Sulfuricurvum kujiense DSM 16994: one gene and its partner. The protein of the gene in region 1 binds, or shares a complex with, the protein of each later gene. Links are inferred from orthologs where the notes say so. Each region holds a gene or a part of one and is shown on either strand. Other genes may lie near its edges.

Evidence for each region.
Region 2: the proteins of fliM (region 1) and SULKU_RS07500 are in contact, whole or in part, in a crystal structure (PDB 4IGA), measured with the Thermotoga maritima proteins. The link is inferred for Sulfuricurvum kujiense DSM 16994 from one-to-one orthologs. Residues at the interface, in WP_004081085.1 of Thermotoga maritima: Asp3, Val4, Leu5, Gln7, Ile10, Asn11, Leu13, Ile14, Leu17, Met18; in WP_004081049.1 of Thermotoga maritima: Ala83, Gly85, Gln86, Gln87, Val90, Ile91, Ile94, Lys99, Asp100, Phe101, Ile102, Val103, Arg110.

Annotation. Positions count from the first base shown.
Region 1 is NC_014762.1:454,945-470,617, reverse strand. What follows is about bases 6,337-9,335. They hold fliM (flagellar motor switch protein FliM), read right to left. Parts: upstream 8,384-9,335; coding sequence 7,289-8,383; downstream 6,337-7,288. Other genes in these bases: SULKU_RS02425 (hypothetical protein), read right to left, coding at 9,072-9,335; SULKU_RS02430 (RNA polymerase sigma factor FliA), read right to left, coding at 8,383-9,075; fliY (flagellar motor switch protein FliY), read right to left, coding at 6,430-7,296; SULKU_RS02445 (LOG family protein), read right to left, coding at 6,337-6,427. Also shown: SULKU_RS02480 (RNA degradosome polyphosphate kinase), read left to right, coding at 1-421; SULKU_RS02475 (gamma carbonic anhydrase family protein), read left to right, coding at 434-970; SULKU_RS02470 (trimeric intracellular cation channel family protein), read left to right, coding at 963-1,589; mtgA (monofunctional biosynthetic peptidoglycan transglycosylase), read left to right, coding at 1,591-2,454; SULKU_RS02460 (carbonic anhydrase), read left to right, coding at 2,499-3,260; SULKU_RS02455 (MFS transporter), read right to left, coding at 3,241-4,470; tRNA 2-thiouridine(34) synthase MnmA, read right to left, coding at 4,620-5,639; more of SULKU_RS02445, read right to left, coding at 5,639-6,336; more of SULKU_RS02425, read right to left, coding at 9,336-9,395; SULKU_RS02420 (P-loop NTPase), read right to left, coding at 9,467-10,339; flagellar biosynthesis GTPase FlhF, read right to left, coding at 10,336-11,604; folK (2-amino-4-hydroxy-6-hydroxymethyldihydropteridine diphosphokinase), read right to left, coding at 11,585-12,109; aroQ (type II 3-dehydroquinate dehydratase), read right to left, coding at 12,113-12,589; SULKU_RS02400 (sensor domain-containing diguanylate cyclase), read right to left, coding at 12,667-13,953; SULKU_RS02395 (chemotaxis protein CheX), read right to left, coding at 13,953-14,570; SULKU_RS02390 (response regulator), read right to left, coding at 14,581-14,940; mqnF (aminofutalosine deaminase family hydrolase), read left to right, coding at 15,140-15,673. UniProt on the Bacillus subtilis protein: One of the proteins that forms a switch complex that is proposed to be located at the base of the basal body.
Region 2 is NC_014762.1:1,494,042-1,509,476, forward strand. What follows is about bases 12,675-15,435. They hold SULKU_RS07500 (response regulator), read right to left. Parts: upstream 14,400-15,435; coding sequence 13,950-14,399; downstream 12,675-13,949. Other genes in these bases: SULKU_RS07495 (acetolactate synthase large subunit), read right to left, coding at 12,675-13,815; SULKU_RS07505 (chemotaxis protein CheX), read right to left, coding at 14,401-14,889; SULKU_RS07510 (ATP-binding protein), read right to left, coding at 14,879-15,435. In the rest of the region: SULKU_RS07440 (ABC transporter permease), read right to left, coding at 1-739; preprotein translocase subunit SecA, read right to left, coding at 742-3,309; lolA (LolA-like outer membrane lipoprotein chaperone), read left to right, coding at 3,428-3,946; SULKU_RS07455 (TonB-dependent receptor plug domain-containing protein), read left to right, coding at 4,109-6,118; SULKU_RS07460 (hypothetical protein), read left to right, coding at 6,118-6,648; SULKU_RS14420 (GGDEF domain-containing phosphodiesterase), read left to right, coding at 6,645-8,564; SULKU_RS07470 (pyridoxal phosphate-dependent aminotransferase), read left to right, coding at 8,626-9,792; SULKU_RS07475 (hypothetical protein), read right to left, coding at 9,833-10,054; SULKU_RS07480 (lysozyme family protein), read right to left, coding at 10,129-10,677; lpxD (UDP-3-O-(3-hydroxymyristoyl)glucosamine N-acyltransferase), read right to left, coding at 10,695-11,642; ilvN (acetolactate synthase small subunit), read right to left, coding at 11,648-12,124; more of SULKU_RS07495, read right to left, coding at 12,121-12,674. UniProt on the Bacillus subtilis protein: Involved in the transmission of sensory signals from the chemoreceptors to the flagellar motors.

The DNA of each region.
Region 1 (15,673 bases):
CTGTCTTCGTCCTGGGGTTCCGGGTGTGAGTGAAAACATTCGTGTCATCTCGCTCATCGGAAAATACCTCGAACACGCCCGTATCTATTATTTCAAACACTCAACGCCGCAAACCTATATCTCGAGTGCCGACTGGATGCCGCGGAATCTTTTGCGACGCATCGAGTTGCTCACGCCGATTCAAGGAGAAGAGATCAGTAACAAACTGATTCAAATTTTACAGCTTCAGACATCGGACAATATTCTCGCATACGAACTGCAAAACGACGGCAGCTACGTCAAAGTGAAACATGAGCCCGGCAATCTGATCGATAGTCATAAAATCGCTGAAACCCATACCAACAAAGTGTATAATTCGGTCAAAAAACAGACTCCGAATTATGTCCAGCAGCTTACGGCACGGCTATTCAAAGAGAGTTAATCAAGGATTTCCATGATCGCTAATTATCTACACTATACTCCGGATATGAAAGAGCGGGTCTGGATCGCCCCCTCCGCCGATGTCATCGGACGGGTATCAATGGGAGAAGACGTCAGTATCTGGTTCGGATGCGTCGTTCGCGGAGACGTCCACTATATTAAGATCGGGGATCGCAGCAATATCCAGGATTTGAGTATGGTACATGTCACCCATCACAAGCGCGACGATATGAGCGACGGTTACCCTACCATCATCGGCAACGATGTTACCGTCGGCCATCGCGTCATGCTGCACGGCTGCACCATCGAAGATGCGTGTCTGATCGGAATGAGTGCGACAATCTTGGACGGTGCCGTCATCGGGAAAGAATCGATCGTCGGCGCGGGAGCGCTGGTGACTAAAAACAAAGTATTCCCTCCCCGCTCTTTAATCATGGGAAGCCCTGCAAAAGTGGTTCGTGAGCTTACCGATGAAGAGGTTGCCGAGCTGTATGCTTCCGCAAAGCGCTACGTCAGTTTTAAAGAAAACTACCGCGCACCCAATGTCTGAATTTAATCTCGTTGTTTTTGCCGACATTCTCGGTATTATCGCCTTTGCACTCAGCGGTTTTCTTGTAGGGGTTCGCAGCAACCTCGATCTCCTCGGCATAATTATCTCCGCTTCGCTTACCGCACTGGGCGGAGGAGTAGTCCGTGACGTCATCTTGGACCGAACCCCGTTTGCGTTTAACGAATACTATCCTGCCATTACCGTCTTAACCACTATCGCCATCGCTTTCGCCTTTCGTCTTTACCACCGGGAACAGATTGAACGACAATGGCTTTTTGTCATCAGCGACACGATCGGTCTTGTCGCATTCAGTATCACCGGAGCGCTTTTGGCGATTGACGCAGGGTTCAATTTTTTCGGTGTTATTATCCTAAGCTTCCTCACCGCAATTGGAGGAGGGGTTCTGCGTGATATCCTCATCAATCAGGTCCCTGCCGTACTCGTAAGCGATTTTTACGGTTCCATCGCACTGATCGTCTCGATTTTGCTCCTTGTATTTTCGGCAGTGATCGGGTTGTCGACACTGAGCGTTGCGATTGTAGCCTTTATCGCCATCACACTGCGGCTCGCCGCCTATATCAAGGGGTGGCATCTCCCTACCCTAAATACGGATCATTAATATGCAAAAACTCAAAACTATCCTTCTCCTTTTACTCCTGGCGGGGGCTATCGACATCGGACGCTATTTCATCTATCCCAACATTGATGATCTCAAAGATATCCGTCCTATACCGACCGCATTTATGGAATACCGCCAAAACGAGTGGGCCGATGAAAACCGGGACATGGAAATCACCCAAAAATGGGTCTCCATGTCACAAATTTCCCCGAACGTGATCAAAGCGGTGTTAATCGGAGAAGACGACAAGTTTTGGAATCACGACGGATTTGACGTAACAGGGATGGAGCAGGCGCTGGAGCGGAGTCTCAAAAAAGGCTCCGTCGCCGGAGGAAGCACCATCAGCCAGCAGCTCTCTAAAAATCTCTACCTCTCTCCGAGCAAAAATCCGGTACGCAAAATCAAAGAGGCGATCATCACCTGGCGGATCGAACATGCCCTCTCCAAACGGCGTATTTTGGAAATCTATCTCAACGTCGCTGAATGGGGTGACGGTATATTCGGAATCGAAGCGGCGGCACGCCATTATTACCATAAAAGCGCCAAAAACCTGACGGGACAAGAAGCGGCGCGTCTGGCGGCGGTCCTGCCCAATCCGATCAAATACGATCCGACAGGGAGCCAAAAGTACGTCAAAAACCGTTCACGTATCATCTACAAGATTATGAAACGCAGAGGGATCGTCATTCCTCAATTCAAAGAGGTCATGACACCGCCGAGGGAAAGCGAATCCCCTGCTGTAGAAAATAATCAAAGTATCACCGATCTTTTCGATCAAACTGCCCCGGAAGAAACGGCACCCCAAGAGCAAATCGATGTACCGGTTTCAAACGGTACCGAAAAAAATGAGTCTATAACGTTTTAAATTTGTGGTACACTGCTTTTATCTAGAGATAAAGGATGTGTACAATGGATAAGCGGACCTTTCTCAAATTTTTTGCCCTCACCTCAAGTTCGCTGCTTTTGGCCAATTCAGCAGAAGCTTCTTCAGCCCATGCCGCCCCCAATACCCAAGAGCTGCAGGAAATAGCACAAAAGATGTTCGCCGAAGTCATCTCCCAAAACGACTATTACGTCAATCATCAGGGCTCCGCTTTCTTTGAAAAACTGAAAAACGGACAACATCCGCGTGCCACGGTCATCGGATGCTCGGATTCCCGTTTTCAAAGTGCTGCCCTCGACGCAACGGCTGAAAATGATCTTTTTATTATCCGTAATATCGGCAATCAGTTCAGCTCCAACATGGGGAGCGTCGAATACGGTGTACGCCATCTCAATACCCCGCTGCTCATCATCGTCGGACATTCGCGCTGCGGAGCGATTAAGGCGGCTCTGGGCGATTACTCTTCCGAGGGGCCGCACATCATCAAAGAGCTCGATTCTCTCTCACTAGCCGTACGAAAAACATCAATGATGGGGACGGAGGAAGCCAAATGGCTTGCCGCCGTTGTCAGCAATATCAATCAACAGGTGTATTACGCACAAAAAGAGTTTAAAGGGGATGTGGAGAGCGGAAAACTCACCATCGTCGGTGTTGTCTATGATTTGGCCAATGATTTCAATAACGGCTACGGACGCCTCAAAATCGTCAACATCAATGGAGAAAGCAATCCGGGGAAAATGATGGACTATCCCTTAATGAAATCGCTCTTCAAGCCCGTACATTTCTAAGAATACCCCACCCCCCCATCAGCGAAGCGGCCGCAATAAGATAAGAGGGGGCGAAAGGGTTGCCGCTATACTCTGTGATGGATGTCATAAGAGCAGGTGTAATTCCGCCTACTATCCCTGCGGCACTCCCTAATATTACCGCTGTAAACGATGCGCGATAGCCGTGATAATGCAGGGCATTCACCGTCGAAGCAAAGATGGGAGCCTGAAACGCACAAAGCAAAATTACCAGTCCGATCGTCCCCGCCAATGCACCCCAAAAACCTCCGATGCTCATCCAATAAAAGAGAGGATAAACGCTTATCGCGAGGGTTATAGAGGTTAAGCGCATCAGACGAAGCGAACCTATGACATCCGCAACCATAGCCATCAACGGGATAAATACTACACCGACAACAATAGAGAGAGTATTAATCTGCCCCGCTTCGGCTTTGCTGAGTCCCGCGCTCCCCTCTAGCCAGATGGGAAGATAAATAAAGACGGTATAGTAAAATACCCATATTGCCGATGCAATGGTCAAAAACTGCCAAAACTCACGGCGATGATGGCGTAAAATGGCAACGATCGGAACGGTTTTGTCTTCACTCGGTCTATAATCATCGGTTAGATTACGTCGCAGGTAAAGCCCCGCTGCCGCAATAATAATACTCGCCCAAAACGGTATTCTCCAACCCCATTCACCCATCGCATCGCCACCGATATACCACAACAAGGCCCCGCAAAATCCCGATCCCAACGCCATTCCGATTTTAGCTCCGACGGAGACAAACGAGCCGTAGAGATTCTGATGATCCGGTGCGGACTGCTCAACCAAATAGACGATGGAGCTGGCGTATTCTCCTCCGACGGAGAGTCCCTGGATCATACGAAGCAATACCAAAAGGATCGGAGCCAAAATCCCGATTTGCGCATACGTCGGCAAAAAACCGATAAGAAAGGTAGGGAGCGCCATCATCAAAAGCGAGCTCATCAATGCCGTACGCCGACTGACACGATCACCGATGTGTCCGAAAATCAATGCGCCGACCGGACGCATAATCATCCCTGCGGCAAAGGCACCGAAAGAACCTAATAAGGAGAGGAAAGGGTCATGCGAGGGGAAAAAGAGGTTCCCCATCATCACGGCCAAAAAACCGATAAGGGCGAAATCGTAGTATTCTATGACGTTGCCGATGATCCCGGCTGCAACAATTTTCTTTTTGGATGTCATATTTTATCCTTGTATCTTCTCTTTCTTTTCTTTTTCATAAGAAAAGAAACAAAAGAAAATCGCCCTCTCACCAAATCGCTGGCGGTTCGCCCGTGCACTTCTGCACGCGACCTTGCTCTTGGTGTGGTAAGAGGGCTTTTGTTTAAATTCTAAACGATCCACCCGCCGCCGAGTAACTTTTCTCCATCGTAAAAGACACCCGCCTGTCCGGAGGCAACGCCCAATACCGGTTCATGCAACTCAACCGTTGCATGGTCACCGTCGATTTTAACACTACAGCGCACGGCCGTAGTACGATAGCGGAGTTTTACGTCACATTCGAACTCGGTGCGGGAATCAAACATATTCACCCGTTCCAATTCGACACGATGGCACTCCAAATCTTCACGTGTCCCTACGACGATTTGATTTATTTCGGGTTTGATCTCGACGACAAAATGGGGGTCGTGTGCGCCGTGGACGCTGAACCCTTTACGTTTTCCGATCGTATAGTGCATGTACCCTTTGTGTTTGCCGACGACTTTGCCTTCAAGGTTAAGGACTTCTCCCTCTTGATCGACGGGAACATAGGGCTTTAATACATCCATGTAGGTTGTTTCAACAAAACATATTTCGCTCGATTCGCTTTGCGACGCAAACGACTCCAACCCCTCTATTCCTGCGGCATAGGCTTTGATATCGCTTTTATGGCGTTCTCCCAACGGAAACAGCAATCTCGGAACCAGTGCCGGATCGATGTAGAAGAGAAAATAGCTTTGATCTTTCGTATCATCGTGTGCCTGGAGAAGATACTGTCCGTCATGCCGGATGTAGTGTCCCGTTGCCACATAATCGGCACCGATCGAATCCGCATAGGCAACCATCGCGCCGAATTTGATGTTACGGTTGCATAATGCACACGGATTCGGGGTTTTTCCCTCTTTGTACGTTTCGATAAACGGAGTAAAAACTTTTGCGTTAAACTCTTCTTGAAGGTCAAGGATATGGAGTTTTACTCCGGCAAAATCCGCCGCCCTCTGCGCGCGGGCCTGATGAATCTCATGATAGCCGGGCTTGGAGTGAAGTTTCATATAGACTCCCTCCACGTCATACCCTTGTTCTTTGAGCAACAATGTCGAAACGGTCGAATCAACCCCGCCGCTCATCCCGATCAGTACTTTTTTACCCACTAACTGCTTCCTTGTCCTGCATAAGAGTGTGTTTCATCCACATGGGAAGTCAACGCTTTATAATACTTCGTATCGGTCAGCCCCTCTTTCTCCATTGTATGTATTTGAGATATAAGCGATTTTTCAATCTCTCGGACAACAAAGTCCAAATCATCTGTCAAATTGATAAGTTGAACGTCTTTATCGTCGATCATCCCCTCAGCCAACATTTTATCTTCGATAAATTGTAATAACGGAGCATAAAACTCCGTCCCTACGACGAATAAACGGACGCCCCATACTTTACGGGTTTGAATCAAAGTCAACGCTTCAAACATTTCATCGAGTGTCCCGAACCCTCCGGGAAAAATAACATACGCCATCGAGTATTTAACGAGCATTACTTTTCGGGAAAAAAAGTAGTCAAAACTCTGCCCTTTGGTAATATAAGGGTTGGGTTGCTGTTCGGTAGCCAGTTCGATATTAAGCCCTATCGACTCTACGGTTTCGACCTCATACGCTCCGCGATTTGCCGCTTCCATAATCCCCGGTCCTCCGCCGGTAATAACGTTATACCCCTTCTCTCCAAGCATATTTGCCAATGTCATCGCTTGGGTGTAGTACGGATGATTTTCATCCAAACGGGCACTTCCGAAAATGGTTACTGAAGGTCCTAAATCTCCTAATTCATCAAATCCCTGGACAAAATCGGCAATTATTTTAAAAACACTCCAAACATCCGCTGATTTGATATCTTTGACATAGCGGCTGCTTTCGTACTCTTTTGTTTTGCCATGTCGACGCGCCATTCTTATCCTTTTAATTTATTCAATCGATCTCGCTTGGTTCCGATAGAGGTGATTTGAACACCGAAATTTCCATCCACGATAACAACTTCACCCTGTGCAATGACATGATCATCCACTAAAATGTCAAGCGGATCATTGGCAAGCTGATTCAGCTCGATTACCGAACCGATATCCATGCTGAGGACATCTTTGAGAAGCATTTTTTTCTTTCCGATCCGAACCCGCACCGGAAGCTTTACCCCCATAATCAAACCGATATTTTTCATCTCTCCTTCATCCAGTTTAACGGCCGGTACGGAAGAAGAAGGAGCATCAAAAATATTACTGCTGTTGCTCGCAGGTGCAGGAGCCGCTTTTTCTCCCGTCAATGCTTCATTGATCGTTGAGTCTATCGCCAGCATCATTAATGAATTGATATGCCCCAGCGCAAAGGTGAAAACGAACATTTTCGCATACCCGTCAAGATTGACTTCTCCGCTTTCGGGAATAAATTCCGCACGTTCGGGCTTAATCGTAAACTTCGGAAGCTCTTTTTGGGATGCCAATGTGGTGCTCATCGCCCCGACGATATTGGAAACGATCTCTTTTGCCGCATCCATATCCTCATCCGACATCGTATCCTGAGCTTCCCCATCACCGCCGAGCATCATGTCTCCGAGCGCTGTCGCGAGCTGAGGAGGCATCATCACGATACCGCGTCCTGCCGCCGCCCCGCTGAAACTCACATGAATTTGTGCAATAGGGGGGATGACATTGGAGATGATCGAAATTTCTTCCGCCTCCTTAAGTGTAATCGTAGGAGTCTGACCCGTCAATCCCTCTATCGTGGCAACAGCTTCAGTTGCAAATACTCCGGGAAAATCACTCATCTTCATCCTCCTCTTCTATTGGTCCGCGTATCATCTCTTTTACCCCGCTGATACGGGCTTTTCGTTTCATCTCAAACTCTTTAAGCGCACGTTTGACCGCATCTTTTTCCGTATCGATCAATGAAGTAATCTGTATCGATTTTCTAAATCGTCGCAGCCCCATCTGACCGACGAAACGATCTTTTCCGTCAACACTGACATTGACGACATCATCTGCCGGAATATTGAGACGAATTATATCGCCCTCACCTAATTCCAACAATTCATGCAAACTCAATTCCGCTTCCCCAAGGTTCACTTCAACATTGACATGAGCCCCCCCGAGAAGAACCTGAAGTTCCTGATTACGGCTTTTTTTCGAACTGGTTTCATTAAGCATCAAATCACGGCTCGCCAACTTCGGCAGTACCGGTTCCAACGCGATAACCGGATAACAGATATTCATCATCCCCGAACTGTGTCCGATGATGATTTCCATAACGACCATAACGACGATCTCATTTTGGGCTACGATCTGAACGACGTTCGGGCTGGATTCTTTCGATTCGACCTGAGGATAGAGATCGGTAACCGGACCCCACGCTTCTCTGAGTGTCCCCATCATAACCCGTAAAATCGTCTCGAACAAGGAGAGCTCGATATCGGAAAACTCCCGATTCGCTTCAAAAGGCTCCCCTTTTCCGCCGAGAATACGGTCCAGCATCGGGAAGGCGATGGAGGGGTTAATTTCCAAAACACCGTTCCCTTCGAGCGGTTTCATCGAAAAGACGTTAAAGCTGGTCGGGTTCGGGAGCGACATCAAAAACTCACCGTACGTCATCTGGTCAACCGAATGGAGCTGAATTTCAACGATGGAGCGCATAATCGCCGAAATCTGCGATGCGATAGAGCGGGCCATCTTGTCATGAATCCCTCTAAAAGCACGAAGCTGCTCTTTCGAGACACGGTTAGGACGTTTGAAATCGTAAAGGGTAATTTGTCGCTGCGGATAAAGGGATTCTTCGGTCGTCTCTAATAACCCGTCACCTTCGTCGTCAACTACGTCTAAAAGGGCATCAATCTCTTCTTGGGATAATATATCTGCCATTACTGCCCTCCTACCGCTTCTTTAATTCGACGAATGACCGATTTGTGAATTTGTGAAATCCTCGATTCGGTAATATTGACGATCTCACTGATCTCTTTGAGGGTGAGTTCTTCAAAATAATAGAGCTGGATAATAATCTGTTCGCGCTCCTCAAAGGTCATCAGTACCTCTTGAATCGCTTCGATCAGATCTTCATGTTCCATCCGCTCCAACATTCCCCCCTCTTCAGGGGTCCCGAGCTGATCATCCAACGGCAAGACCGTATAGATATCCGATGCGATACGCGCTTCGCGCACTTTATCTTCTTCGATTCCCAAAATAACGGAAAGCTCACTGTCACTGGGTTCGTCATCATGATCGGCCATATAGACCTCAATCGCGTGATCGATCTCTTTGATTAATCGGCGGCTGGAACGGCTGACCATATCGAGTGATCTTAGGTAATCGAGCATTGCTCCGTAAACACGTGTTTTGGCATAGCCCCAAAACGAATCGTTTTGGCTCTCATCATAGCGGCGTGCCAGTTTCACCAACTCTTCCGTTCCGATGGCGCACAAATCCATATAATCGACCGAACTGGGAAGCCGTTCTTTCAAGCGAAACGACATCGCTTTAACGGCCGGAAGAAACTGGATAGCCAATTGGTCTTCACGGTGTTTCAGCTCTTGCGTATAGGCATTGGTACCGCTCATCCTTTCCCCCGTCCCTGATCATCCAGCAACTCTGATTTATGCGTATAAAAAGCGTCGATAAACTGCTCGCGCTTATTGATTTCACGTACAAAGAAATCGAGATTATGCTCATGCGCTTTTTTCGGAAAGCTATGCGCCTTGACTCCCAATGACTGGAAAAAGAACCCGACACACAAATGGGCGAAAAGGTAAAAAAAGAGACTAATCAAAATGACCCATCCCAAAAAATTCTCAGCAGAATCCGATTGCAGTATTCCAAAAACAATACCGACAAAAAACCCCTGTATTGTTAGAAAATAGACAAAATTCGAACCCCTCATCCCTTTTTATCCTTATCGTAGCCGTCTGTCCAAAAAAGCAGTCTTTCTCATTGCCGTAAATGTACGGCGAATCAAAAATGTTCCATCAGACGCTTAAACAGCCCACCTAATCCGCTTTCTTTGGGATCTACTAGCACATTGCGTTCCAGTTTTTTCGCGATACGCTTAACTATTACCTCGATTTCATTGGTCGGTGTCGCGGTCGGAAAATCACGAGAAAAAAGGGCTCTTTTTTTAACACTCGTAGAAATTTTCGGATCATTCGAGATCTGCCCTAAATAACTCAATTTTAAAGCACCGCCGATATTGGCCTGCGCTACTTTATTGATTTTTTCAAATAATGCTTCGGCCTCTTTCATAGATCGGACTTGGTTCATGATAACATTTATTTCATCACGCAGCTTTGAAGTAATCTTAATCGTCGCATACGCATCGGTAATTGCTGCGGGATCGGGCACCGTCACGACAATGACGTCATCGCACGCCCGTAAAAAAAGCTGGATATGTTCTCCGATTCCCGCACCCGTGTCGATAATCATCACATCCAGATCATCCAGAACATTGGCCTGGTCCATAAACCGCTCGAACAATCCCCCTGATGCGTATTTAAAAATCTCTTCGCCGCTTTCACCGGGGATCAGGACCAAATTCGGCTCGATCGGAACCAAAATCTCTTCGACGGTCGCTTCCCCTTTTAAGACATGCAAAATATTTTTTTTGATTTTGACGTTAAACATCACATCGAGATTGGCAAGGCCGATATCGGCGTCGAATATCCCTACTTTCAGCCCGTATTTTGCCATGACAAACGCCATGTTCGAGCTGATCGTACTTTTCCCGACTCCCCCCTTCCCGCTGGTAATCGCAATAAAGCGGGTTTTTTTAGCCGTGGCGTTTCGGTTTTGATTTACAAGTGCTTCGAGTTTGGAAGCTTGGTGGTTCATGCACTCTCACCTCTGTTAAATCCGTTCATCAAACAATCCACCAAAAAGTCAGATGTCGCTACAACCAAATCCTCAGGAACTTCCTGTCCGACCGAAAAATAGCTGATCGGAACTTTCGTTTCGTACACGAGGGAGAAAATATTTCCGAAACCTCTGGTTTCGTCCAGTTTTGTAAACATCATCGTGTCTATCCCGAGCGGAGCAAAATTTTCGTAAGTAGCTTTAAGATCATCGTACTTGATCGAGCTTGGCATCACTAATACGACATCCACCGTATAATCTGTATTGTTGTCTCGCAGACATTCGTAGATTTTTTCTATTTTCCCTTTATCGTACGGAGACGATCCCATTGTATCGATTAAAATATAATCACTGTAACGCAATGCGTTCAAAGCACTCGAAAATTCCGGCGGGTCCACGACCGTCTCAATCCCGAGTTTCATCATACGGGCATATTGCATCAGCTGTTCTACCGCTCCGATACGATAGGTATCCAGAACCACAAGGCCTACTTTGTATTTTTTCTCCAAAAGATACGAAAAACGTGCAGCCAGTTTGGCAATCGACGTTGTTTTTCCGACTCCCGTAGGGCCTACAAGCATGATCACTTTTTTGCTCCCCGGCCGTGGAGCACTCTCTAGACGCACGGGGATCATTTTACGCATCAACACTTGAAAATAGCGCTTGACGGTTTCAGAGCTCTCTCTCATTTTAGAGGGCATATGCTCCAGTGTGAGGTGCATGATCTCATCGAGATGTTCCTGGTCCATTCCGCTTTGCTGGGCAAGGCGGTAAATCTCGGCAAATTCAGGGGGGATAGCCGCGGTTGTTTTGGGTGATTTTTCCGACCAAAACATATTTTGGATCAGTTTGACTTTATCGCCGAGCTTTTCTATCTCCTCTTTAATCCGTTTTAGATCTTCACTCTCTCTAACGGGAGTTTGGCGGGAGGGGCGCTCTTCTTCCGTCACTTCAGCAATTTTGGATATCTGTTTTGCGGCGGCGGAAATATTATAAAGGACATCGCTGCTTTTTTGTGCCAACGGACGCTGCTTCATAAACGGCTCATCACTCGGAGCCTTTGATTTTGGAGCAGGAGCGGCATTCTCTTCAACGCCGACAACGATCTCGTACAAAGCACTTTTCCCGAGTGATTTCTTTTGTACTTCACGTGTTTCGATCAACATCGCTTCTTCGCCTACCTCCAACTGCGCTTTTTTGAGCGCTTCGGCAGGAGTGGCACCGCTAAATGTCAAAATTTTCATAGTGTCTCCGTGTGCTCTTATGAGCCAAGCTTCCTAGCGGAATCGTCACACTGATCCGCTCATTCCAATGAGGATGGGGAATTGTCAACTCTTTGCTCCGAATGGATCGTTTCTCAAAGAATAGTATATCCAAGTCTAACGTCCTCGGCGCATTCGCAAAACTGCGACGCCGCCCAAAACGTTTTTCTATCCGCCAAATCAGCCGTAACAGTGCTCTGGGTTCCAGTGATGTCGCGATTTCGATAACGGTATTCTCAAAATCGTGTTGCTCCGTATATCCGAAAGGGGGATTACGGAGAATTACGCCGCTTCGAACGATCTTCATAAGACTCAATCGACGAATATAAAACCACAAATGGTTCATCCGCCGTTTGACATCTCCGATATTTCCCCCAACCCCTAGAAGGACGCGGTAACGATAACCGCCTCCCCCCTGAAGCGTTTTGGGGAAATAACGGTCGATTGAAATAGAGTGCTTCTCATCGAGAACACGGCGTAAAGGCATCGCTTACTCTTCAACAGTACCTTGCTGGGCTTGACGCATTGCATTGATTTCGCTGAGAATCTGCAACATCCCCATCATTGCCAAATGGTATCCGAAAGGACCGAAACCGATGATCGACGACGTACATACCGGAGCCGTCATGCTTTTTTGACGGAACTCTTCACGGCGATAAATATTGCTGATATGAACTTCGATCGTCGGAAGACTGACGGCACTGATTGCATCGCGAATGGCGATGGAAGTGTGAGTATACGCCGCCGGATTGATGATAATACCGTCCGCATCGCCGTAGCACTCCTGGATGCGGTCTACGATTTCACCTTCCAGATTGCTTTGGTAAAACTCGATATCAACACCGTTTTGTGCTGCAAACTCTTTCATCTGCGCATGGATTTGTTCTAAACGCATCGGTCCGTATACTTGCTGTTCCCGAACCCTTAACATGTTGAGATTCGGCCCTTGGATGACGACTATTTTCATTGATAAACCTTGATTTCTGTTTTAAGGTATAGATTATAAGGGGTTCTATATTATAAGGAACTAAATTTCACGATCGCTTAAAGATATTCAACTCGGTTTCGTCCGTTTTCTTTCGCTTTGTACAGCGATAAATCCGCTCTGTGCATCATGCTCTCCTGCGTATCTCCCGAAGCAAAAATCGTCACGCCGAAGGAAGAGGTGACCGTTCCCACATCAGGAAAATGGAGCTGTTCTACCGCCAACCGGAGTTTTTCAGCGACATAAAGCGCTTTTTCCCGATCGACATCCGGCAAAAGACATACGAATTCTTCCCCGCCCCAGCGTGCCAATATATCTCCCGTCCGTATCGTCTGAGAAAAGATATGCGCAACTTCAATCAAAACCCTATCTCCGCTTTGATGTCCGAATGTATCGTTCACCCGTTTAAAATGGTCGACATCGGCAATAATAAGACCGAAGGTCCGATGCTCATCCCAGTGGCGCCGAAGAACCATATTTTCAAACACTTCATTAAACTTATGGCGATTAAACAGTTTTGTCAACGGATCGGTTATAGAGAGGAGTTCTATCCTTTTTTTATCGCTGATATCGTGAAAAATGACGGTATAAGACAATGTATCGCTCTCATCATCATTCAAAGGGGTTACAACGGTGTCGAACCACACTTCTTCACCCGAAGCCAGGACTGCTTTGACTTCGCCTGAAGATTTCTGATGGCGCGCGATCGCATCGCAAATCTGAATCGTATCAAAATCAACCGAAACTTCCCCGAATATTCGAGGAAGGTAGTTTCCGACTACACTTTCCGGCTGATAACCGAAAAAATCCAAAAATGCTGTCGTCGCTTCAATGATTTTACACTCTTCATCCATTTTGACAATCAAAAGATTGGCATCGATAATCATTTTATCTCTATGCAGTTCGCTGTTGAGTTCAGAGATTTTTTTCATTTGGGATTGGAGGGTTAGCTTCAACTCATGCAAATCGCTGATATCGTAAATTGATACCATCACCATCCCGTCTTCTACGATATACGGAGAGATCGTCACCTGTAGCTGCATATTCATTAGCAGAGAGGTCGTAATTTTCGTCCGGGGTATTTCGATAAAACGGTTTTGTACCGATGCGTCGTAAAAAGTCGGGGACTCTAATCGTAACGTTGTCCGTATTTTTCTCGCAAGTACCTTGTAGTCGATCTGCGGATAAAAATCGCGCAGGTTTTTACCGATCATTTCCGATGCCGAATGCGATGTATTGATCTCCAGCCATTGATTCCAGTAACGGACTTCAAAATTCTCATCAATGATCATAACGCCTATTTCAAGGGCATCAAGGAGAACGTTAGGATAAGGGATCGTAACCATTAGGCGTACAGCTCTTCGAGTTTGCGATCAATTAGGGCTTTTAAACTTTCGATCATCCCGTCTTTCGTAAGGATGAAAATATGTCCGTTAATATTTTGATGTTCAAATTCCATCTGCGTACTGATAATTATGATTCGGTGATAATTCATAATATCTTCTTGACTGATCAGAGCATTGCCGTCAATCAGTTCCGTCGAAGGGACAAAAAACTGTACTTTCGTATTCAGCTCTTCCGTCAAACGGCTGATTATCGTCGCACTGAGGATATTGGTCAGTTCAATTACCGCATCCAGTATGTCCCCATCAGACGGGTTGTCGACGTCATAAAGATGGTGTCCAAGATGCAATGCGGACTCTTCCGAAATCACAAATAAAAACTCTCCGCTGAACATCCCTCCGAACAACTGTTTCGTCACATAATTGCGCTGATCGTCGGATATTGTTTGTTGAATATAACTGGCCAACCCTTCCATATCGCTGATCAGAATCTGAGGAATATGCATTTTGCCGAACGCTTCCAATAAATCGGCGATACTCGCCGTCGCATTCCCCATAGCGATATTCATCAGCTCCCGGAGCATATCGAGATGATCGTCTGTAAACCCGTTTTGCTGCATTATTTACTCTTTATATAGAAAGCTGTTGCAGTATAGACAACATCTTTTCGCTGTTAATCGGTTTTGGAATCATCATTTTTGCACCCGACTCCAAAACTGTAGATTGTGCCTGTGCCTGAATGTCCGCCGATACGATTACAACCTGTGCGTTCGGATCAATTTTAATAATCTCTTTTAACGCTTCGTAACCGTCCATTACCGGCATCGTCAAATCCAAAAAAACAGCACTCGGCTTTTCCGCTTTAAATAATTCAACGGCAATGAGACCGTTTTCCGCTTCTAAAATAGCAGCAGTCGGTTCTAATTCTTTTAATGTTTTAATAAGAAATAAACGTGCTAGTTTAGAGTCATCGACAACAAGTATTTTCAATCTGTACCTTTCTTCTCAACACATATTAAAATATTATAACGCAATACACTTTCAATAGGTTTTATTTGAACCGTTTTTCTGCCTATTTCTTCAGCAATATTAAAAAATTTCATTCTATTTCTGAAAAGTGTAATGGTTATATTCCCTATGATACAATTCTAACGCTCATCAAACTCTGATACTTTTGGAAATATACAATATGAAAATCCTATTGGCTGACGCTATTTTTACCGACGGAACCATTTACCGCAATCACGGTATCGTGTTTGACAAAACCATTATCGAAGTCTCCTCCAACGATGAACTTCGTTCCCGCTACGGCGCACAATGCGTCGAACTAGGCGAAGGCTCCGTAATCCTCCCGGGACTTGTGAATGCCCATGTTCATCTAGAGTTCAGTGCCAACCGCACCACCCTGACCTACGGTGAATTTATGCCGTGGCTCTCCAGCGTTATCGCCTCACGCGATGAATTAATCAATGAATGTGACGATGAATGCACGACACGTGCCGTTGAAATGATGCTTTCCAACGGTATCACGGCATTCGGAGCGGTCAGTTCGTACGGGTTTGATTTGGATCCGTGCTTCAAAGCTAGCCAAAAAGTGGTCTATTTCAACGAACTCATCGGCTCTGATCCCGCCATGGCTGATGCGCTGTACGCCAATTTTCAAGAGCGCCTTTTTGCTTCTCAAGAGCTGAAACGCAGTGGATTTTACCCTTCGATCGCGATC
Region 2 (15,435 bases), 1.0 Mb from region 1 along the record:
CTTCCCACCATCCGCGAATCGATACCGTATCGGGCAATGCGGCAGCGACACGGCCAATATCGGCTTCGGGATTGGCGGAATGGACGTGAATCCCGTCATAGAGGTTTTCAGGGATCCCCAAAATACGCTGTAACGCACTCAGAGAGGTATAGGAGAACCCCTTGTCATAGGCACTCAGTCCGGAGTTAAATGTGCTCACGACGTTGAAGCGCTTGATCTTCGGAGTCAAGGCCAAACCGCCCGGCTCCATCTGAGTGAATATATAAGTCAGTTTCTCCCCAGAATCGAGTTGAAACTCCTCTTTGAGCGATTTGCCGACCATCACTTCAAAGTTTTTAGGTATCCCCCCTCTCAGCCCTTCGGCAACTATGCGGTTGACTTTGGCTTCCTGAGCAAAATCGACACCGAAAAGATACCCCCCCTCCATTTGATCGCCGCTTCTGGAGAGAACGGCAGAGGTGACATACGGACTAAACGAGAGATCGGGAAATTTCTGACGCAGCTGTTCGAGCAAAGCCGTGTCGCATGTCGCATAAAATTTTGGCTGAATCGTCATGGGATAGTTCATCACGGTAAGTTTCTTTTTAAACTCGTTGTCAAAACCGTTCATAAGTGCCATAGCGATGATAAGAACCATCACGCCCAGCGCAATTCCGGAGAATGCGAGGAGTGCGGAGAGGAAGATAAAGGGCTGCTCTTTGTCAAAGCGCAAAAATCGTTTGACGAGGTAAGAGACGATATTCAAGAGGCAAATACCCCTTTTTTAGGTCCTGATTTACCGCAGCAGTTTTTGTATTTGAGACCGCTTCCGCACGGGCAATCGTCGTTTCGGGAAATTTTTTTATCGTCATTTTCGTGCTCTTGATGATTGAGAGACATTCGAAATGCTTCCTGTTTTTTCTCCAGTTCCATTTGACGGGCAAACGCTTCAGCCTCTTCTTCGGCGCTCTCTACTTTAAATCGGATAACATGGAGGGTTTTAATCGTATCGTATTTGATCGTCTCGACCAATTCGCTGAAAAGGTTATAACTCTCTTTTTTATACTCGACCAACGGATCTTTTTGGTTGTAGGCGCGAAGTCGGATCCCCGTTTTCATGCTGTCCATTTGGTACAAGTGTTCACGCCATGCGGTATCGAGGGTTTTGAGGTAAATCTCCCGCTCGATTTCGCTTCGAAGTTTTTCATCCACAACCGACATTTTTTCGTCATATTGAGATTTTAATACATTTAGCAATGTACCTTGAATCGAGTCGAACGATTTATCGCCGAAGAGTGAAACATCGATATCGGCGTTCATCTCCTCTTTCAACGTCATTGCCAGACGTTCCAAATCGATCTCCTCTTCGGCAATCCCCTCAAAGATACCGCAGAACGCCAACGTACGGTTGACGTATTCACTGCGGATTAGATCGATTTTATCGGCTACGTTATACGACGGATCGAGCAGTTCACCGCGGAATTTATAGACGATTTTGCGCTGTTCATTCGCGACGTCATCATATTCAACGATACTTTTACGCCCTTCGAAATGCATGCTTTCGACTTTTTTCTGCGCTTTTTCTACTGCACGGGTTACCATCGCCGATTCGATATATTCACCGTCTTCAACACCCAGACGCTCCATGATCGACTTGATTTTGTCCGAACCGAAGATACGGAGAAGGTTATCCTCCAATGAGAGATAAAACTGGCTCGTTCCCGGATCGCCCTGACGCCCTGAACGGCCGCGAAGCTGATTGTCGATACGGCGATTTTCGTGGCGCTCAGTTCCGAGAATATAGAGACCGCCGAGAGCTTTGATCTCATCGCTGACTTTAATGTCTACCCCGCGACCTGCCATGTTGGTTGCGATGGTTACCGCCCCTTTTTCACCTGCATTTTTGATGATCTCAGACTCTTGCGTATGGTTTTTCGCATTCAAAACGGTGTGAGGGATTTTTTCTTTTTTGATCAATTCATGCAGTTTTTCGGATTTCTCGATCGAAGCGGTACCGATCAAAATCGGCTGACCTTTGGCATGAAGCTCTTTGACTTTGGCGATAACGGCATCAAATTTCTCCCCTTCCGTTTTATAGATCAAGTCGTTCAAGTCTTGACGGATAACGGGAACATTGGTCGGGATCGAGATAACGTCGAGATTGTAGATTTGTGCAAACTCGGTCGCTTCGGTCTGTGCCGTACCGGTCATACCGCCGATTTTTGCGTACATGCGGAAATAGTTTTGGTAGGTGATATCGGCCAGTGTTTGGGTCTCTTCTTTGATGATGACCCCCTCTTTAGCTTCCAATGCCTGATGGAGCCCTTCGGAATAACGTCGCCCTTCAGAGAGGCGTCCCGTAAACTCGTCGACGATAACGATTTGGCCGTCTTGGATAACATAGTCTACGTCGATTTCGAAAATGTAGTTTGCTTTCAACGCCTGGTCAAGGTGATGTGAAAGAGCAGAGTTTTCGATACTGTAGAGATTGTCGACACCGAAAAGTTCTTCCGCACGTCCTATCCCCTCTTCGGTGATGAGGATAAGACGATCTTTTTCATCCACCGTGAAATGTTCATCTCTTACCATCGCTTTGGCAACCGCATCGGCGCGGGTATAGTTCTCTAAGGTACGGTTGGTCGGTCCGGAGATGATAAGCGGTGTCCGTGCTTCATCGATCAAAATCGAGTCGACCTCATCGACGATAACGTACGCATGTCCGCGCTGAACCATGTGATCACGCGAATAGGTCATATTGTCACGCAAATAATCAAATCCGAATTCGTTGTTCGTGCCGTAAGTAATATCGCATGCGTACTGATCACGTTTATTAGCAGGGTTATACCCCTCTTCGACCAATATCCCCGTAGAATATCCCAAAAAGGCATACAGTGCCGACATCTGCGTACCGTCACGGGATGCCAGATAATCGTTGACCGTCACGACATGAACCCCTTTGCCGTTCATTGCATTGAGAACAACCGCCAAGGTTGCGACAAGGGTTTTCCCCTCACCCGTTTTCATCTCGGCGATTCTCCCCTCATGTAAAACCATACCGCCGATAAGCTGAACGTCAAAGTGACGCATACCGAGAACACGTTTACTCGCTTCACGGGTAATAGCGAATGAATCGACTAAAACCTCATCAAGTGTTTTAACATTGTTTTGTACCGACTCTTTAAGAGCATGGAAAGCCTGCTGCAACGCTTCGTCGCTCATGGCGCTGAAATGGGGTTCTCGGGCATTGATTGCCGCGACGTTTTGACGATATTTTTTGACTTCTCGATCGTTTTTGGTACCGAAGATTTTTCCGACTAGCGATTGGAGCATTAAAAGCCTTCATTATGAACAGTATTGAAAAAGTTGGTGATTTTAGCATACGAAATCTATGGTTTTGGTAAATGAGCATTGGGTACAATAGCACAATTACTTTATTCAAGGATTTTGTGTGCGTTTTTTACCCCTCTTGGTTCTCCTTTCCCTTACCCTCTTTGCTTCACCGAAAGAGATGAGTTCGTTTAACTCCAAATTTATTCAGACCATTATCGATGACAGCAACAAAAAAATCGTTTACTCCGGTGAACTTTGGGCAAGCAAACCCCAAAATGCCCTCTGGGTATACCAAAAACCGATTCAAAAGAGCGTCTACGTAAACGGTTCCAAAATTACTGTGATCGAACCGCAAATAGAGCAGGTAACGATGCGTACGCTGGATGATGAGATCGATTTTTTGCAAATCATCCAAAAAGCGAAGAAAGTTAATGACGATCAATACAGTGCAACGGTAAAAGGTCAAACCTATACGGTTCAGTTTAAAAATACCCAGCTGCTCTCTATCGCCTACAAAGACAGCTATGACAACCGTGTAACAATCCAGTTCACCAATCCGGTACAAAACAAAGCGATAGAGGCAAACCGATATAAACCAATCATTCCCGAGGGATTCGACATAATAAAAGACCGCTAATTTTAACAATAAAGATCAGGGTTTTTTCGTATGTATACAGATTGCAGTCTATTTAGTCCCATTTATATATAATTTTGAATGTAATATAGTGTTTTTATGATAGTATTTAAGAAATAACCGTCCAAGAGTATTTAAGAAATAACCGTCCAAGCAGGGGTAGTTTTGAGATTTTCGTCATTAGTCGTTTTGTATTCCTTTATCCCCCTGGCTGTATACGGGTCTGAATTACCTCCTGAGACTACCCTTACTGAAGACATAAGCTATACGGAACAGTTGGCGACACAAACCAATCAGAATATCGATTATCAGCCTTTTATTTTATCGGTATGGGAGCAAAAAGATCTTACCCTTTTCGGTGTTCACACCTTGAAAGATGCCTTGATGCTGCTTCCCGGTATCGATATGATGGGTAATACGAACAACAACCGTACCCCTGTCATCCGCGGTTCCAATCCCCTCTCCTACGGACAGACAAAACTGGCTATCGACGGGGTTGTGGTCAATGACCGTTCGGCTGATACCTATACCGCTTACCTCGATTTTCCAATCGAGCTGATAGAGCGCATTGAAGTCGTCCGTGGGGCCGGAAGTTTTATCGAGGGAGTCAACGGATACTCAGGGACTATCAATGTTATCACCTATGCAAAAGACGAAGATAAGCTGCAAAACGGTGTTGTATTCGGAAGTTTCGGCAGCGATTTGGCTAAACAGGCAGGATTTTGGTATACGCACCGCGCATCGGATTGGAGAGTCTCCAGCGACTTGTTTTATCAAAGCAACGATGCCCGTTCTCCTATCACCGTGACGGATAAATATCACAATACGGGCTATGCGCCTCTCAACAGCCATCAAATCGGTTTCGGCCTCTCTTATTTTTATAATGATTTCTATCTTAAAGGACGTATTAACCATTTTACGACCGGAAGCGCCTTTGGTAATTTGAGCGCATTGCCGAATATGAACGGTACCCAATCATTCCCATCATGGTATGTTGAGGGGGGATTTTCACACAAGATTTCCGATGATTTGACTTTAAACGCAAAGGCTGGAATGATGGAAGACGGATGGGAAGAAGATTCCCGACTGCTTCCTCCCGGAACGTACGGAGTCCTTAGTTTTCCAAACGGTTTTTGGGAAGATTGGAATTTTAATGCACGAATGTTGTATGCCAATATTTCCGCAACCTATACCGGCGTCGAAAATCATAAAATCACTCTCGGCTATGGCCAAAAGTATGAAGACATTATTGATATGCACACCGTCACGACGAATAAAACCGGAGGAACGACTCTCGTCGATTATACCGACACCGCGCCGTTTATTGATATGGGATCGGCATGCCGCCATACCGATGAGTTTTACCTTAGCGATACCATTGACATTAGTGACATACTTGCCCTTTCACTTAATGCTGGAGGAACCAAAGCGTCAAATTTGAATTTCGAACCGTATGTCCGAGCGGCCTTGGTTTTTCAGCCGTACCGCCAACACATCCTGAAATTCATGGTGGGCAACAGTTTCAGACTGCCCTCCTTTCGCGAGCTCTATACCCAAAATCATCCGACTCAGGTCGGTAATCCCGATTTGGAGTCTGAACATGTCGTCTCCTATGAAACACAATACCTCTACAAACCGTCGATAGATACGACATTGGGTCTTAATCTGTTTTATCTGAAAAATAAAGGGCAAATCACTCCGAATACAACCAATAAGATGTACCAAAATATCGGCAAACGCAATATCATGGGATTTGAGACCGAATTTCGAGGAAGTATCGGAGAAAATGACACAACATTTCTCTCCTACAGCTACATCAGAGGGGAAACGTTTAAAGGGAGCGAAACAACCGACTATCTTCCATATGCTTCATCCCATTTGCTTAAGGGGGGGCTTTCCTATACGTTTACCCCTCAAATGACAGGAGGAATCGTAGGACGCTACAGCAGTGCAAAAGAACGTCGCCCGAACGATGTACGCAAAAATTCGATGGAATCATTCGCTTCCTATGATTTGATTTTAGGTTGGGAGAGTTTTGACGGATTTTACCTGCAAGCTGCATTGAAAAATGCCAACAATGCCATCTACCGCTACATATCTCCTCCCGGAACCTATCCTGATGATTACCCGATTGAAGGAAGAACTTTTTGGATTAGAACAGGATGGAAGTTCTAATGCGGATAATTTTGTTTTTTCTCTTCGGATTTTTCATTGCATCGGCACATGAATCTTTTATAGTAAACGGCCATATCCGTATGCTTCCTAAAATCATGGCACTCGACACCCGGCTGAAATCCAAAACAGATTCATCCAAAGTGATATTTGCCGTAGTATACGATTTAAATCGAAAATCTGACGCCCAGTTTATTGCGGAGGGAATCAATCGGGTTCATCACGAAAGAGTTTCCAATATCCCTTTTAGCGCCATCGCACTTTCCGTCAACGAAGTAACGGAACGAAAAGACATAGCCTTCGTGTACATGATTCAAAAATGCAGTTCCAAGTCCCTAAAACAAGTAGCTGAATGGGGAATAGAGAACTCTATTCCGACTTTTTCCTATGATGTGGCAGATTTGGAATCAGGCATATTGGGTTCTATCGCATTTGAACGCTCTACGGTCATCTACATCAACAAAAAAACCCTCAAAGAGGGTAAATTTCATTTCGACGGCACTTTATATCAGATTGCGAGACTCATTGAATGAACTTTTTTAAAAATGCCCGCTTATCCACTAAACTTTTTGTAACACTTGTCATGGGGACATTCATCCTTTTCCTCACGGTTACGTTAATCACATTTTGGATTGTTCGGGATCTAACACTGAACTCCCAAAAAGAAAAAGCCTATTTGCTTATTGATGCGGTTAATCCCGCCGTATCCCTTTCTCTTTTTTTGGGAATCAATGATTTCGGAAATAAACTATCTGCCATTACCCAACGCAATGAAGTCATCGCGTTAAAAATTACCGATTTAAAAGGGACCGTTTTTCTGAACTATCATCAGCATGATCTTTCACGATCGTATCAGACGATTGATATCACCGAAAATTTGATGGAACCCTCTACCCTTAAACCGATCGGCTCGATCACCCTTACCTATTCAGGCGAAGAGTTCACCAAAACGATGAAGCGTTTTTACATTTTATACGGCTGGATAACCATCAGCGTATTTAGCGTCCTATGGCTGATGATGATTTGGGTCAACCGTCTTTTGCATCCCATTACATTGATCGCTCATAAAGTACGGAATTTTAAACCCGGAGAAAAAATAACCTTTGACTTCCCCTATACTCAGCGTGAGTTTACCCAAATTACCCATGCATTCGAGGCGATGCAAGAGAGCGTGCTCCAATACTCGGATGAGATTGAAACGATAAATAAAAATCTTGAGATGAAGATTACGGAACAAACGCATAAAGCAACCCATCATTTGTATTACGACACTCTCACTTCCCTCCCGAATCGAATCAAACTGCAAGAAGATCTCCTTAAAAATCCAATCAATACGGTAGCAATATTGAATATTGATGATTTTAAAGAGATCAATGACTTTTTCGGAATTGACGCGGGTGATTGGCTTTTAACCCAAATCGCCCATTGGCTCAGCGAAATGAAACTGAACCCCTACCGAATCGGCGGAGACGAATTTGCGTTTCGTCTAAAAGAAGGGAGTTCGAATGTCGAGTTTCAACATGACATTGAAATACTCCTCTCCTTGCTCAGTGAAAAGCTATTTATGATTGCGGACGAAACCGTCCATGTTCGTGCAACAGTCGGTATTGCCATTGACAGCGATAAGCCCCTCATTCATGCCGATGTCGCACTAAATAAAGCGCGAAGTATTAAACGCCCTTCTTGTATCTATGACCCCTCAGAGGGAATCGAGCAGCAGTATCAAACCAATATTGCAATGTCGGCTCAAATTCGTCAGGCATTGGTCGAACATCGTATTGTCTGTCAATATCAACCGATTGTCTCGTGTATTACCGGGAAAATTGAAAAATATGAAACATTGGTACGTATTCAAAACGAAGACGGTTCCCTAATCCCGCCGTATGATTTTTTACCGATTGCGCAGAAAACAAAGCTGTATCACCACATTACCCAAGAAGTTGTATACCAAGCATGCCATCTTTTTGCCGATCGTGACGAACAATTTTCAATCAATCTCTCCAGTAGCGATATGTTAGATGCTAAAACGCTGACAACCATTGAAAATATTCTCCGCCAAACCGGTACAGCGAATCGGGTTATATTTGAAATTCTGGAATCTGAGGGGATTGAGAACTTTGAGGAAGTCGCCTCGTTTATTGCTAAAATGAAAAATCTGGGGGCAAAATTTGCGGTTGATGATTTCGGAACAGGTTATTCCAATTTCGAAAATATTCTTAAACTCAATGTCGATATCCTGAAAATTGACGGTACGTTGATCAAATCGATTAATGAAAATCCTCGTACCCGCATCGTTGTTGAAGCTATTATCGACTTTGCCCACCGAATCGGGATTGACACCGTTGCCGAGTTCGTAGCTTCGGAAGAGATTCTTCAGAAGGTGACTGAATTGGGTATCAATTACGCGCAGGGATTTCATACAGGGAAACCGCTCTTTTTTGATAAGTAACTAATGTGATTTTTAATCCTAACCATGGTACAATTCGCAAATTTTTTACAAGGGCTGATCCATGTTAACCGATCGCGTCAATATACTCTCCGAATCGATTACCATTGCTATCTCTACGTTAGCGCAAGAACTCAAAGCACAAGGGAAAAATATCCTCAGCTTTTCCGCAGGTGAGCCTGATTTTGACACTCCTCAAGTGATAAAAGATGCTGCCATCAAAGCAATCAATGACGGTTTTACCAAATACACCGCCGTTGACGGTATCCCTGAACTCAAAGCAGCTATCGCACTTAAACTCAAACGTGATAACGGATTGGACTACAAACCAAACCAAATCATCGCCAACAACGGGGCGAAACATTCGCTTTACAACCTCTTTGCCTGTACGATTCAAGCGGGTGATGAAGTAATCATCCCGGCTCCGTATTGGGTTACCTACCCGGAGCTTGTAATGTATTGCGGAGGAAGCGTTGTCGAGATTATGACCGACGATGAAAGCGGATTCAAAATCACCCCTGAGCAGCTCAAGGCGGCATTGACTCCAAAGACGAAAATGCTTATCCTTACTTCTCCCTCAAATCCGACCGGTGCGGTCTATTCACGCGAGGAGCTGACTGCCTTAGGAAAAGTATTAGAGGGGACTAATGTTATCGTAGCCAGCGATGAAATGTACGAAAAACTCATCTATGACGGTGAATTTACATCAGCTGCAGCGGTGAGTGACGATATGTACCAACGTACTATCACCATCAACGGTCTTTCTAAATCGGTAGCGATGACGGGATGGCGTTTCGGGTATATGGCAGCAGCCAATACCGAAATCATCCAGGCTACTAAAAAGCTCCAAAGCCAAAGTACCTCGAATATCAACTCTATCACTCAAAAGGCGGCAATCGTAGGCCTTAACGGTGAAGCCGATGCGGATATCGAAGCGATGCGCGTTCAGTTCAAAGCCCGCCGCGACGAAGCGGTCAAATTGTTTAATGAAATTGACGGATTGTCGGTTCTATCACCTGCCGGTGCTTTCTATCTGTTTGTCAACATCAAAGAGGTCAGTAACGATTCCATGCAGTTTTGTAAAGAGTTGCTTGAAGATCAAGGGATTGCGGTAGTACCGGGTGTGGGATTCGGTTCTGAGGGGTATTTCCGATTCAGTTTCGCGACCGATATCGACAGTATCCGCGAAGGGATCAAACGTATCGCCGCTTTTGTAGCCACAAAAAAATAAATCTACTTTTTCATTCCCGAAAAGCTCGGGAATGGCCTGCTTATTTGATACTTTTCAACGCCTCTACAACCGCATCGATATTCCCCATCGGAAGGTGAACTTTCCACTCAGGATTTTTTGAGTCCCCCGCCAATGAAATACCGATACTGGCTACGCTGTCACTTCCGGCACCGTATGGCTCATCTACTTTACTGATAGAAATGACACCTTTTTTCGTACCGTCTAATGGAATTTCTTTAATGATGGTTACAGCAGAACTCATAATCTCTCCTAACTAAATGTGTATAGGAAAGAGTGTAGCCGATTTTGGCTAAAGCAATCTTAAAAGAAAAAGAATTAATTTGAACCTTGAGCATTGGCATTATTGCCATAAATAAAAGCGTACATTTTTCGATAGTAACGCTCGTTACGGGTCCGGTCCGTTGCGCTGAAATGGTGATAGCGTCCCAGCGTTTCCCATGAATATCCGAAGCTTTTGACGAGTTTCGTCAAAATACCGTTAGCCTGTTCGCGGGCGGTCGTATCTTCAAAATATTCCTGCAGCATCGGATTGGGATGGTATTTATAGTTGATTTGGTAAGGCCCTAGATCAAGGTTGGTAATGCCGCCGTCAATCAACGCCTGGGCTTGAAGCGTGCATTGTTCCGTTGAACCGCATTTAATGATATGTCCTGTCACCGCAAAACCGGCATTGAGCGCACGCTGCGCTTCATCATCCGCATTGATGCGTATGACGTGAGGATTGCATCTACCTCCCTCTTGAAGACACTCGCAATGCTTGATCGCATCGAGGACAATATCCGGCATCCGAATATCACTCGTAGGTACACTGTCCGCACGCAATAATGACGTTGCTATGACCAAACCTACGATTGATAAACGCATCCTTTGTCCCCTTTACCTTAAGATTCCAACATTTTAGCCAATTTTGCCTGCATTTTCAGCCACATTTTATGTTCCATCAACGGAAAGCCGCTATACACACCCTTATTTGTGATACTTTTAGTAACACCTGAGCGTGCCGCCATGGTGGTGAACGGTGCGATGCTCAGGTGCCCTGCCGTAGCGCTTTGCCCCCCCATCACCACATTGCGCCCCAAAGTCGTTGAACCGGCCAGACCGGTTTGAGAGACTAAAATGGAGTGTTCGCCGATAATGCAGTTATGGCCGATTTGGACAAGATTGTCTATCTTCGAACCCTGCTTAATAATCGTTGAGCCGAATACGGCGCAGTCGACTGTTGTGTTGGCACCGATCTCGACATCATCCTCTATGACTACATTCCCGTTCTGATAGAGTTTGACATGCTCACCCATTTTTGTATGGGCATACCCGAATCCGTCGCTTCCGATCACCGATCCCGCATGAATCATCACACGGTTCCCGATGCGGCAATCGCGGTAAATGCACACATTGGGGTAGAGGATAACGTCATCTCCGATCACGGCGTCGGCACCGACATAAACACCGCTCATAATGGTGCAATTCGACCCGATAGATGCCCCGTTTTCGATATGGGCGCTCGGATAAACTACACTCCCCTCGCCTATTACGGGAGGGACTTCACTGCTGCGTATCGGTTTTGAAAAATGTTTGGATAAAAGGGCAACCGACATATACGGCTCATCCGACGGCAGAGCAATAACTCCCTTGGGAAGAAGATGCGCTTTAGATGAGGGGAGAATTACGGCAGAAGCTTGAGTGTTCTCAAGTTCTTTTTCATATTTACTGTCGGAGAGAAAAGAGATTTCTCCCGCTGACGCTTCTCGAAGAGTATTCATTCCGGTGATTTCTATGGAATCTTCGACTCCTGAACACCCCAGCAATGCCGCTATTTCAAAAAGTTTCATCTGCTTTATCTCTCTAAAGCGACAGAACCGCTTCGGACGATCTCTTTGGGATGAAAACGCTTGATCGCTTCGAGAAAATGGTTGACTCTCATAGGCTCATCCGCAACCATGACAATCATCGTATCGCTTCCGACATTCACAATCCGTCCGTTATAGGCATGGGTAAGTGCTTCAATATCACCTAATGATTCACTCATAGGGATTTTGACCAACGCCATCTCGGTTTCAACCAAATCGGCATGTTCATAGACTTTCAATACCGGAATCAGTTTGTGCAGCTGTTTAGTGATCTGTTCGACCACACGTACCGAACCTGCCGTAACAATTGTAATACGCGAATATTTAGACTCGGGAATCGGAGCCACCGTCAACGATTCAATATTGTACCCTCGTCCCGAAAACAACCCTGCAATGCGTGAGAGTACACTGGCTTCATTCATTACAATAACGGAAATAACACGACGTTCTGTTTGTTCCATCATTTCTCCTTGTACTCTAACATCATATTAAAGAGCGACCCGCCCGCCGGAACCATCGGCAGAACGTTTTCAAACCGATTGACGACAACATCGATGATCGCAACTACATTTTTTTCGACCGCATCTTTAAGTGCGGCATCAAACTCTTCTTTGGTTGTAACACGGTATCCGACTCCGCCGAAGGCTTCAACCAATTTTACAAAATCGGGCTGTATCGAAAGATCGGTTGACGAGTGGCGTTTATCGTAAAACAGGGTCTGCCACTGCCGTACCATCCCCAAAAAGTTATTATTCAAAATAACATTTATGACGGGAAGTTCATACTCTACCGCCGTCATCAGCTCTTGGATATTCATTAATATGGAGCCGTCACCCGTAATATTGATACTGACACGTTCCATATCGGCACGCTTAACACCCATTGCCGCCGGGAATCCGAATCCCATTGTCCCAAGACCTCCGGAACTTACCCATTGACGGGGACGGGTAAACGGATAAAACTGAGCCGTCCACATTTGATGCTGTCCGACATCGGTCGAGATATTGGCATCATCGCCCAAAAGCTGCCCGATACGTTCAACGACCCACTGCGGCTTAAGTCGATCACCCTCTTCCGTATAAGAGAGCGGATGAAGCTTATTGAAATTGGCAATCGTATTGTGCCACGACGCATAACGGGCCGGATCGATCTGCTCTTTTGCCAACGGAATCATCTGTTCCAATACGTTTTTGACATCACCGACAATCGGGAAATGGGCATGAACCAATTTCGAAACACTTGCGGGGTCGATATCAACATGGATGATCTGGGCATTTTTCGCAAATTCGGAAAGTTTTCCGGTAACACGATCATCAAACCGTGCACCTAAACCGATAACCAAATCGGTCTCGCTCATCGCCATATTGGCGGCGTATGAACCATGCATCCCGAGCATTGAAATAAGCAACGGGTCATCATATCGAAGGGTTCCGCGTGCCATAAACGTCTCAACGGCAGGAATCTGGGTCATTTTTGAAAATTCACGCACCAGTTCTGCCGCATTGGCGTTGATAATTCCCCCTCCAAGATACAAAAGAGGACGTTTCGCACTCGCGATCGCTTCGATCGCTTTTTTGATTTGTCGGGCATTCCCTTTGGTCGTCGGCTTGTAGGTCTCGAGCTCAACCTCTTTGGAATAATCGAATGTCGCAATCTGTGCCGTTACATCTTTCGGAATATCGACGTGAACCGGTCCCGGACGCCCTGTACGGGCAATATAAAATGCCTCTTTAAGGACACGAGGCAAATCAGCCGCATCGGTCACGAGATAATTGTGTTTCGTACACGGGCGGCTGATACCGACGGCATCGATCTCCTGAAACGCATCGGTACCGATGAGCGACATCGGTACCTGGCCGCTGATAACAACGAGAGGGATCGAGTCCATATAGGCATCGGCCATTCCGGTCACACCATTGGTAAATCCCGGACCTGAAGTAATCATTGCGACACCGACTTTTCCGGTAGCTTTGGCATACCCCTCTGCCGCATGGACCGCCGCTTGTTCGTGACGGGTCAAAATATGTTGAAATGAGCGCTGTTTGTATATCTCATCATAGACGTTCATGATCGCCCCGCCCGGGTAACCGAATACGACTTCGACTTCCTCGGCGATGAGTGCTTCGATAACCATCTGTGCACCGCTGATTTGCATGTCGTCTCCTTATTTTAAAAAATATAATTTTTATCGCCCTATTCGAAAAAAATAGCAACAAAATTAAAAAATTAGGGGATTATAAAAGACTGTAGCTATAAATTACGTTAAATTCGCGAAGAGGTCGCCCCTTTTTAAGCGAGATCCTCAATTTCAGGCAACAAAATTTCTTCGCTCTCCAACAAGGTCGTCTCCTTTTGCTCCGATACCGTTTGATCAATCATTGAGGGAAAAATTTTCTGAATCGAATCAGACAATTTATTAATCTTTACCGGCTTTAAAAGATAACCGCTTGCACCGGATCGAATAGCATCAATGACCATCTCTTCCTGACCGTGGGACGTGACCATAATAATTTTGGCATTCTTATCGATTTTTTTTAACTCTTTTACGGCACCTAAGCCGTCCATCCTTGGCATTGTAATGTCCATCGTTACCAAATCGGGTTTAAGCTTTCGATAAACTTCGACCGCTTCCTGACCGTCTTTTGCTTCTCCGACTACTTTATGTCCCAATGATTCAATCATTTTGATAATGTTACGTCTCATGATTAATGAATCATCTACCACCAGAATATTAAGCATTTCATTCTCCTTTAATTAATCCGATGACATTAAATTCCATATTTCCGTAGGGTGTCGAAAATACTGCGGTCATAATGCCGTTTCCGTTCGTTTTTAAGATTGATTTTGCATCTTCAACCGTTACCGGAGGGGTAATCGTCACCCCCTTGCCCCGATTGGGAAAGTCATTCACGGCATGTCCTAAAATCATATTGGCGATCTCACCGGCTGCACTCTCGCGTAATTCCGCTAATTCAGATTCATGAATCTTTCCGTATGAAAATGCCCGGGTCAATTTTTCAAGCAGCAATTCGTTGTAGGAGACATAAAATAAAAGATTGATACTGCCGCCGATTCCGATCGTCGTCGTGTATTTTTTCAATTCTATTTTTTCCATCGAACGGAATTCTCCGTCAAATTTTGCCTCTATCTTCATCTCATCAGTCATGAAGAGCTCGGCACGGTATACAATGGCGGTAAGAACCTCTTTTAGAATTTCACTATTTTTCATCCTCATCCCTAACGAGTGATTTTTTGGGAATACTAAATATAAACCGGCACCCTTTTCCCTGCTCGGATACTACACTGTAGCTCCCTCCGAGTTTCAAAACTTCCGAACGTACCGAGGCCAATCCGACCCCCCTGCCGGAGAGATCACTGATTTCATCTTTTGTCGATAGAAAATCTTCAAACATCAGTTCAAATACGGCTGAATCATTTTCAAGTTCCAAGAGAGTTTTGCATCCCCTCTCAAGCGCTTTTTGTTTGAGTTTCTCTTTGTTGATTCCTCGACCGTCATCACTGATTTCTATCACAACGGATTCTTCCGTATCGGTAATGGAGAGTAGGATCGTACCGTATTCATCTTTACCGTTTTCCACTCTCTCTTCAGGGGTTTCAATCCCATGATCAACACTGTTGCGAATAACATGTATCAAAGATTTTGCAAACGGTTTAAACTCTTCACCCACTGAAATATTGGTCGTGTCAGATACATCCATCGGTTTCAGTGATTTTTCAAGTCGTTCACTGATCATTTCGACGTATTTCGGCAAGG